3 regions of the Faecalibacillus sp. H12 genome follow, and region 1 is predicted to be linked to each of the others. Evidence: predicted binding sites of a transcription regulator. Region 1 holds the regulator's gene; each other region holds the start of a gene.
The links. Region 1 encodes HrcA, which represses chaperone genes, less so after heat shock. Its sites were predicted from a motif close to TTTTAGCACTNNNNNNNNNNNAGTGCTAAAA; they were not measured.
Positions count from the first base shown of each region.

Region 2: the regulator HrcA is predicted to act here: its motif matches at 1,453-1,483, upstream of gltB (glutamate synthase large subunit).
Region 3: the regulator HrcA is predicted to act here: its motif matches at 1,216-1,246, upstream of clpB (ATP-dependent chaperone ClpB).

Region 1 is NZ_JABWDK010000011.1:49,630-52,925, forward strand. Features, by position in the region: gene HUU89_RS08830 (AAA family ATPase) at 1-776, shown strand, start outside; gene hrcA (heat-inducible transcriptional repressor HrcA) at 916-1,944, shown strand; gene grpE (nucleotide exchange factor GrpE) at 1,947-2,504, shown strand; gene dnaK (molecular chaperone DnaK) at 2,523-3,296, shown strand, end outside.
Region 2 is NZ_JABWDK010000015.1:21,980-25,275, reverse strand. Features, by position in the region: gene HUU89_RS09910 (HU family DNA-binding protein) at 1-25, shown strand, start outside; gene HUU89_RS09905 (DUF4230 domain-containing protein) at 45-680, opposite strand; gene pduL (phosphate propanoyltransferase) at 782-1,354, opposite strand; gene gltB (glutamate synthase large subunit) at 1,625-3,296, shown strand, end outside.
Region 3 is NZ_JABWDK010000009.1:25,193-28,488, forward strand. Features, by position in the region: gene HUU89_RS07860 (diguanylate cyclase domain-containing protein) at 1-352, shown strand, start outside; gene HUU89_RS07865 (hypothetical protein) at 461-700, opposite strand; gene HUU89_RS07870 (DUF4143 domain-containing protein) at 779-1,063, shown strand; gene clpB (ATP-dependent chaperone ClpB) at 1,305-3,296, shown strand, end outside.

The DNA of each region.
Region 1 (3,296 bases):
CAATTATGAATTACGCTAAAAGAAAGAAACTCATTTCTTATTGGGTCAATACCAGTGCCAACAGTATGATCAAGACAGCTTTAAAACAAGCAAACTATACATTTAAAAATCAATATGATAAACTCATTAAAGATGGTAAACTTGATACCTATGTTTCAATGCAGACAAGTTTCTTTGAAGAAGCAGATAACTCAACTTTATGGGGATTGTTTGTCAATGCAGGGTATCTTACAGTTACAAAAGAAATAGATCTTTTAAAAGGCAAATATCGTATAGAAATACCAAATAAAGAAGTGAAACAGGAATTTATAAAATTGACAGAATATCAGTTAGGATTAAGCAGTGGAACATTAGATACAGTAACTGAAAGTCTAGCCAAAGAAGATCAAGAAACATTTTTAGAAAGCTATCAAGAAATCTTAATGGTACCAAGTTATCATGATTTACAGAAAGAAAACAGTTATCATATGATGATGCTAGGAATGTGTTTATGTTTAAATAAAGATTATGAGATCATTTCTAATAGAGAAGTAGGAAAAGGAAGAGATGATCTCATCTTAAAAGCCAAAGATGAAAAGAAAACATCATTCGTCTTAGAATTCAAATATCTAAAAGAAGATAAAAAAGATCTTGAAAAAGCATTAGATGAATTATCTAATAAAGCTATTCAACAAATCAAGGATAATAAATATGATTATGGATTAAAAGGAAAAGTCATTTATATTGGACTTGCCCATCATGGTAAAGATGTAAGTATTAAATGGGTTGAAAGTTAAGGGCCTCTGTTAAGTAGACAGAGGTTCTTTATTTTACGATTTTTTTGATTTTTTAGCACCAAGTTATTGACAGTGCTAAAATAAAATGTATAATGTATTTAGCATAAGAGAAATAGGAGTGCTAAAGGTGGTGAACTTGATGTTAACAGCAAGACAAATGCTGATATTTAAATGTATAGTTGAAGAATTTATTGAAAATGCTGAACCGGTTGGATCCAAGGCATTGATGGTAAAATATCAACTTCCTTATTCAAGTGCAACGATTCGTAATGAAATGAATTTTCTAGAAAATTATGGTTATCTAGAAAAAACACATATTTCTTCTGGAAGAGTACCTTCTAAAGAAGGCTATCGTTTCTATGTTCATAATTTAGGAAAAGTTGATTTGGATGAAGGAACAAAAAATCAAGTTGCTACAATTATTAATAAGCATCGTCGAAATTTAAATGAGATGGTGCATGAAAGTTGTAACATGTTGAGTGAATTAACTCATCTTACAAGTGTTGCATTAGGAAATGCTTCAGATGATATGTTGCAACGCATCTCTGTTGTTCCTTTGGATGATGGACGTGTAACAGCAATTATCATTACAAGTCAAGGTCATGTTGAAAATAAAGTTTTCCAATTTTCAAGTGATGTAGAAATGGAAGATTTATTAAGTTGTGTTAATGTGATGAATGAATTATTGATAGGAACACCTATCAGTGAAGTAGCATTTCGTTTAGAACGAGATGTTCGACCAATTCTTACAACGCAAGTGAAGCAACATGAAGAATTATTTAATGCGTTTTTGGAAGCATTCGTTAAATTTGCTTCAAATAGTGTTTATTTTTCTGGAAAAGAAAATATTCTCTATCAACCAGAATTTAATGATGTGGATAAATTAAGAAGACTTGTAAGTGCTTTTGAAAATTCAAAAGTGTGGAAAACTCTACCATTATCGAGTGAGGATGGTATTCAAATCAATATTGGAAATGAAACACCTCTAGGAAAAATGAATGATGTTTCAGTAATCTCTGCTTCATTTAAAACAGGGGAAACATCAAAAGGTTCTATTTCGGTAATTGGTCCAACAAGAATGCCTTATGAAAAAGTAGTGGCATTAGTAGAGTATATATCTGAAAATATTGAAAAGGCTTGTTTAGAAGATAAACAAGATGAGAAATAGAGGTGAACAAATTGGCTGAGGAAACTAAAGTTGAAAAAGAAGTAACTGAAGAAGTTGAAGAAAACAAAGAAGCTGAGGCTGAAGTTGTTGAAGAGGAAAAAGTTGATCAAGAAGATCAAATTAAAATTCTTCAAGGTGAAGTTGATAAATGGAAAAATGATTATTATAAAGTGTTTGCGGATATGGAAAACATTAAAAGACGTATGCAAAATGAACATGCAAATAACTTAAAGTTCATGATGCAAGGTTTTATTGAACAAATGTTACCAATCGTTGATAACTTTGAAAGATCATTAGCAATTGAAAATCCAAGTGAAGAAGTGGCAAACTTCTTAAAAGGATATGAAATGATTTATAAACAAATCATGACATTATTAGAAAACCAAGGAGTTAAAGTGATTGAAGCTGAAGGTAAAGAATTTGATCCTAACTTCCATCAAGCAGTAATGACTGTAAGTGATGAAAACTTTAAACCTGGTATGGTTGTTGAAGAGTTACAAAAAGGTTATATGTTAAAAGATCGCGTTATTCGTGCATCTTTAGTAAAAGTAAGTGAATAAAATAGGAGGATTTATATTATGGCAAAAATTATTGGTATTGACTTAGGAACTACAAACTCATGTGTAAGTGTGTTAGAAAACAATGAAGTAAAAGTAATTGCAAACCCAGAAGGAAATCGTACAACTCCTTCAGTTGTATCTTTCAAAAATGGTGAAATTATTGTTGGGGAAGCTGCAAAAAGACAAGCAGTAACAAACCCTGATACAGTAATGTCGGTTAAACGTTATATGGGTACTGATCATAAAGAAAACGTAAATGGTAAATCTTATACACCACAAGAAATTTCAGCAATGATCTTACAAAACTTAAAAGCAACTGCTGAAGCTTATTTAGGTGAAACAGTAACAAAAGCAGTTATCACTGTACCTGCATATTTCAATGATGCTCAAAGACAAGCAACAAAAGATGCTGGTAAAATCGCTGGTTTAGATGTTGAACGTATCATCAACGAACCAACTGCTGCAGCATTAGCATTCGGTCTTGATAAATTAGATCAAGAACAAAAAGTATTAGTTTATGACTTAGGTGGTGGTACTTTCGACGTATCTATCTTAGACTTAGCTGATGGTACATTTGAAGTATTAGCTACTGCTGGTAACAATAAATTAGGTGGGGATGATTTCGATAAGAAAATCATGGACTACATCGTAGATGAATTCAAAAAAGAAAACGGAATTGATTTATCTAACGATAAAATGGCAATGCAACGTATTAAAGAAGCTGCAGAAAAAGCTAAAAAAGACTTATCTGGTGTAATGCAAACTCAAATTTCATTACCATTCATCTCAGCT
Region 2 (3,296 bases), on a different contig from region 1:
ATTAAAAAAAGCTGTTAATAAATAATAGAAAACCGATGAGTTTGTTACTCATCGGTTTTTGCATCTTCAATTGTAATATTTAATTTATAATGATCTTTAATTTCTGGAATAGCCTGTAGGTATGTGGTTAAGGTTTGTTCAGCTTTTGTTTTAGACTTTTCTAAAATACCATTAGAAATAGCTTCTTTTTCATTTTTTTTCTTTTCTTTAGTTGCAAAAGATTTATAATCGTTAATACTTATCTGATTAAAAATATTTGATGATTCATCATATACTTCAATAGAGTTTTCATCAATTTCATGACTTAAAATTTTTGCTGCAGGTAAAGTAATATTTAATTGATCATTATCAATACTTATTTTAGCCTGTTTTAAATCAATCCCTGCTTTAATAGATCCATCATATGTAATAATAAAATTTTTTTGTGTTAAAGGAATTTTCCAACCATTAAAAGATAATTTATTAGAAAATTTTCCTACCTTACTATAATCATATGAATAAAGTGCAAGCTCATTAATTTCAGTTAATTGATTTTTAATGGTTGTTGAAGTAATTTTATCATTGTTACTACCACTTGCATAATGAACACCTGCAAAAAAGATTGCAATAACTAAAACGATAATTGCTATAACACCACCAATAGCCTTTTTTGACTTTCCAAGAGTATCTAATATTTTCATGTCATCACCCACGAAGATTATATCATAATTTGTCGAAGTAAGATATTATAGGTATAAAAAAAGAATGATTTTAGAAATTATATCTAAAACCATTCTTTTTCTTATTTAATGATTTTACCGTAAACTTCTCTACCACAAGCTGCTGCATTACTTTCATCAGTATCAATATGCATAGCTGTTGCATATGAAGCGCTTACACGACAAACAACATCACCAAAGATCAAAGAACGTCCATCTGTATTAATTTCAACTTTAACGATTTCTTTATCTTTTACTCCAAATTTTTCAGCATCTTCAGGTGTTAAGTGAATATGTCTTTTTGCAGCAATCACGCCACAAGGAATTTCAACTTCTCCTGCAGGACCAACTAATTTACATCCAGCAGTTCCTTCGATATCTCCTGATTCTCTAATTAATGCTTGAACACCAATGCTTCTAGCGTCAGTTAAAGAAATTTCTACTTGAGTTTCTTTTCTTGTAGGTCCTAAAACAGACATATTTAATTCTCCTTTAGGTCCAATTACTTTTACTCTTTCAACACAAGCGAATTGACCAGGTTGAGATAAATCTTTTTTATTTGTTAATTGATGACCTTCACCAAATAAAGTTGCTAAATCTTTATCACTTAAGTGAATATGTCTAGCAGAAGTTTCGACAATAAACATACCTTCCATATTTTTCTCCTCTTTCCATATATTAATACTACATTTATTCTACTCTTTTTATCATTTAATGCCAATAAATAAAAAAAAAATAAAAAAATTTTTTCTCGCTTTTGTAATAAATTTATTAATTTGCTAAAAAAAGATTATCAAATTATTGATAAAACATTAAAAAATGTATACAATCTAGCTATTTTTTAGGAAAATCATAAAAAAAACGCTAATCTTTACACATATTACTAAATGTGCTATTCTAACTGTACAAAAAAAGGAGGAACCTTTATGAACAAAGAAAATGTAGGTTTATATGATCAGTCATTTGAACATGATAACTGCGGAATAGGGGCCGTTGTTAATATCAAAGGATTAAAAACTTATAAAACAGTAGATGATGCTTTAAAAATCGTTGAACAATTAGAACATCGTGCTGGAAAGGATGCAGCAGGGGAAACTGGAGATGGTGTAGGAATCTTAACACAAATACCAGATGAATATTTTCAAAAGATTATTAAAGATTTTACATTACCTCAAAAAGGACATTATGGAGTTGGAATGTTCTTTATGCCTCAAGATGAAAAAGTACGTTTACGTGTCAAAAAAATGTTTGAAACAGTTGTTAAAAAAGAAGGATTAGAATTTTTAGGTTGGCGTGCTGTACCAACTGTACCTAGTGTTTTAGGGAAAAAAGCATTAGATGCCATGCCATATATTGTCCAAGCATTTATTAAAAAACCTCATGGTGTAAATTGTGGTTTAGATTTTGATAGAAAATTATATCAAGTGAGAAGAATTTTTGAACAAAGTCAATTTGAAGATACTTATGTATGTTCACTTTCAAGTCGTACAATTGTTTATAAAGGAATGTTCTTAGTACAACAACTTCGATTATTCTTTAAAGATTTACAAGATAAAAGTTATAAAAGTGCCATTGCTTTAGTTCATTCACGTTTTTCAACAAATACAATGCCATCATGGAAAAGAGCCCATCCTAATAGATTTATTGTTCACAATGGTGAAATCAATACAATTAAAGGAAATGCGAATAACATGCTCTGTCGAGAAGAAAACATGCAAACAGATGTTGTGGATACTTCAAAAGTATATCCTGTTGTTGATGTCAATGGTTCCGATTCAGCTATGTTAGATAATACATTGGAATTTTTAGTAATGTCAGGTATGGAACTTCCAAGAGCTGTCATGATGTGTATTCCAGAACCTTATGAAAATGATAAAAGCATGTCACAAGCAAAAAAAGATTTCTATGAATATAATGCTACACTTATGGAACCTTGGGATGGACCAGCTTCTATCTTATTTAGTGATGGAGACATCATGGGGGCTATCTTAGATAGAAATGGTTTAAGACCATCACGTTATTACATTACAAAAGATCATTATTTAGTATTATCTTCAGAAGTAGGATCATTAGATATTCCAGCTAAAGATATTGTTTTAAAAGAAAGACTAAGACCTGGAAAAATGTTATTAGTTGATACTGTTAAAGGTGAACTTATTGAAGATGATGTTTTAAAGGAAACGTATGCAACAAAACAACCTTATGGAGAATGGTTGGAAAGCAATTTAATTAATTTAAAAGATATGAGAATTCCTAGTATTAGAGTAGAAAGATACGAAGGAGAAGAATTAACTAAATTACAAAAGATTCATGGTTATAGTTACGAAGATACAAACTATATTAAAAACTTAGCTTTAACTGGTAATGAAAATATTGTAGCAATGGGAAATGATACACCAATTGCAGCTTTATCGACAAAACATCCACCATTATTTAATTACTTTAAACAATTGTTTGCACAAGTAACCAATCCACCAATCGATGCGATTCGTGAAGAAATCATTACTTCAACAAGTATTTGTATTGGTCGAGATGGAAATATGTTGGAAGATAAACCAGAAAACTGTCATTTATTAAAAATCAATCACCCTATTTTAA
Region 3 (3,296 bases), on a different contig from region 1:
AATCAACCGCTATGCTTATATATGTAATATGGAAACAAATGTTTCAAGATGGTCCGTACAAGCTGTCAAAGACTTTGATTTACCTTATGAATATATGTATGATGCAGGTAAAATATGGGAAGAACATATTCATCCAGATGATTGTAAAGAATATGAAGAAGATATTGAAGCAGTTTTCTCTGGAAAGAAAGAATGTCATGATTTAACATATCGTGCACGTTTAAAAAATGGTAAATATATAAAATGTCGTTGTGAAGGATATGTCTTAAGAGGAAGAACGGCTAAAGAACCCAATCTTTTTGCAGGAATACTTACACGAGTCGATGAAGCAGTGAATTATGAAGAAAGATAGTTTTAAGTGGGATCAAGGTGATCTCACTTTTTTATTTATCAAAAAAGAAAAGACTAAGAACACCTAAAATAAAACATCCAGAGCAATCACATTGATAATTTTTTCGATTCAATTTGATTTTGATTTAAAAGTAAACAAAATCATACCAATAACAGTTGTTCCAAAGAATAAACAAATTGGAAATGTCGTGATTTGAGGTAAAAGGCATGCAAAGTGAATACTTTTTCTACCGGTATTAAACCAATAAAAAGGAGAAAGAACACATAACTGTTTATTTAAAAAATGAATGTTTCGTCTCTTTAAAGCAACAAGTATTTTCCAAAGTACTTTCCCACAACCAATATACAAAGAATGACCTCTATAAAAAGAACAAATTATGAAAATGTGAAGCAATTAAAAGTATGGTTATACAAAAGAAAAGAATATTTGAAGATACTTGAAAAGTACTATATTGTAGATATTGGAATGCGCTATATGTTACTAGGAACACAAAAAATAGATGCTGGACATATTTTAGAAAATGTTGTGTATTTAGAATTATTAAGAAGAGAAAATAAAGTATTTGTAGGGAAAGTTGATCATTTTGAAGTGGATTTTGTTGCGCAAAATTCTAAAGGTATCGAATACTATCAAGTTGCATTAACTGTACGTGATGAAAAAACACTTCAAAGAGAGTTAAGACATCTTCAAGCTATTCAAGAATTACCCTAAAGTTATTCTTACAATGGATGATGATCCTGAAGTGCAATATGAAGGAATACGACGTATTAATGCACGAAATTGGTTATTAGGGCTAATTGAATAGTTTTATTAGTGTTAAATAATATAGAATAGGGGATCTTTTAAAGAGGATTTTTTTAATTTTTTAGCACTTAAGTGTTGACAGTGCTAAAAATATGGATATAATAAAATTAGCACTAGGGATAAAGGAGTGCTAAAGGAGAGTGATAACATGGATATCGAAAAATTTACAGCCAAGATGCAAGAGGCAATTCAAAAAGCAAGTCAATTAGCATTAAGTTATAAGCATCAAGTAATTGACATTGAACATGTATTGTATGTTTTATTGAATGATAGTAGTGGTATTTTTCCAAGGGTGTTATCTAAGCTAAATAAAGATAAAAATCATTTCATTCAAGTATTAGAACAAAGGCTTCAACAAAAAACGACACTTGAAAATATTGATGTCAATAGCATGAGAATAAGCTATAGCTTAAATGATTTACTTGCGAAAGCAAATAGTCAAATGACATCGTTTAAAGATGAATATATGTCTGTAGAACATGTCATTATGGCTTTATTTGAAATAAATGAAAATTGGGTCAAAGATTTATTAAACCAAGAAGGTATGAATAAAAAGGATACAAAAAAGGTGATTTTAGAAATGCGGGGTGATCATATGGTAGACAATCCAAATCCAGAAAATACTTATGAAGTATTAGAAAAATATGGACGTGACTTAACAAAAGATGTGGAAAATGGAAAATTAGATCCAGTTATTGGACGTGATGATGAAATTCGTCGTGTCATTCAAATCTTGTCACGTAAAACAAAAAATAATCCAATTTTAATTGGTGAACCAGGTGTTGGTAAAACAGCCATCGTTGAAGGATTGGCATGGCGTATTTATAAAAATGATGTACCAATTTCTTTACAAAATAAAACTTTATATGAACTTGATTTAGGTTCACTTGTAGCTGGTGCTAAATACCGTGGTGAATTTGAAGAAAGATTGAAAGCAGTTTTAGGTGAAATTAAAAAAGCAAATGGGAATATCATCTTATTTATTGATGAAATCCATCAATTAGTTGGTGCTGGTAAAACAGATGGTGCGATGGATGCTGCTAACTTATTAAAACCAATGTTGGCTCGTGGTGAACTTCATTGTATTGGAGCAACGACTTTAGATGAATATAGACAATATATTGAAAAAGATGCAGCTCTTGAAAGACGTTTCCAAAAGGTACAAGTTGATGAACCAACAATTGATGATAGTATTGCTATCTTACGTGGTTTAAAAGATTCTTTTGAAAGACATCATGGGGTTAAAATCAATGATAGTGCTATTATTGGGGCTGTTAATTTATCACAAAGATATATTACGGATCGTTTCTTACCAGATAAAGCCATCGATTTAATCGATGAAGCGTGTGCTTCAATTCGTATGGAAATTGATTCTTTACCAGAAGAATTAGATGGTATTACACGTGAAAAGAATCGATTAGAAATGGAAAGAATTTCGATTGAAAAAGAAGATAGTAATGAAGATAATGTAAAACGTTTAAATGATATTAAAGAACGTATTGCTTCTTTAACTGAACAAGAAACAGCATTAAAAGCAAAATGGAAAGAAGAAAAGTCTTCATTAGATCATATTAAAGAATTAAAGAATCAAAAAAATAAACTTGTAGCTTTACAAGATAAATATATGCAAGAAGGCAATTTACAAGAAGCTTCTAAACTTCAATATGGTGATATTCCAAAAATCACCAAAGAAATTGCTGATCTTGAAGCAAAAGAATCGGATGATGCTTTACTTCAAGAAAAAGTAACTGTTGATAATGTCTCAGAAGTTATTTCAAGATGGACAGGTATTCCAATGAATAAATTAATGGCTTCTGAAAGAGAAAAACTTTTAGCCTTAGATGATACATTAAAAGTACGTGTTATTGGTCAAGATGATGCAATCACTAAAGTAACAGATGCTATCTTACGTAGCCGTGCTGGTATCAATGATGAAGAAAAACCAATTGGTTCCTTCTTATTCTTAGGTCCAACTGGGGTTGGTAAAACAGAAGTGGCTAAAGCTTTAGCAGAACAATTATTTGATACTGAAAAGAATATTGTGCGTATTGATATGTCTGAATATATGGAAAAATTCAGTGTCTCTCGTTTAGTAGGAGCTCCACCAGGATATGTTGGTTATGAAGAAGGTGGACAATTA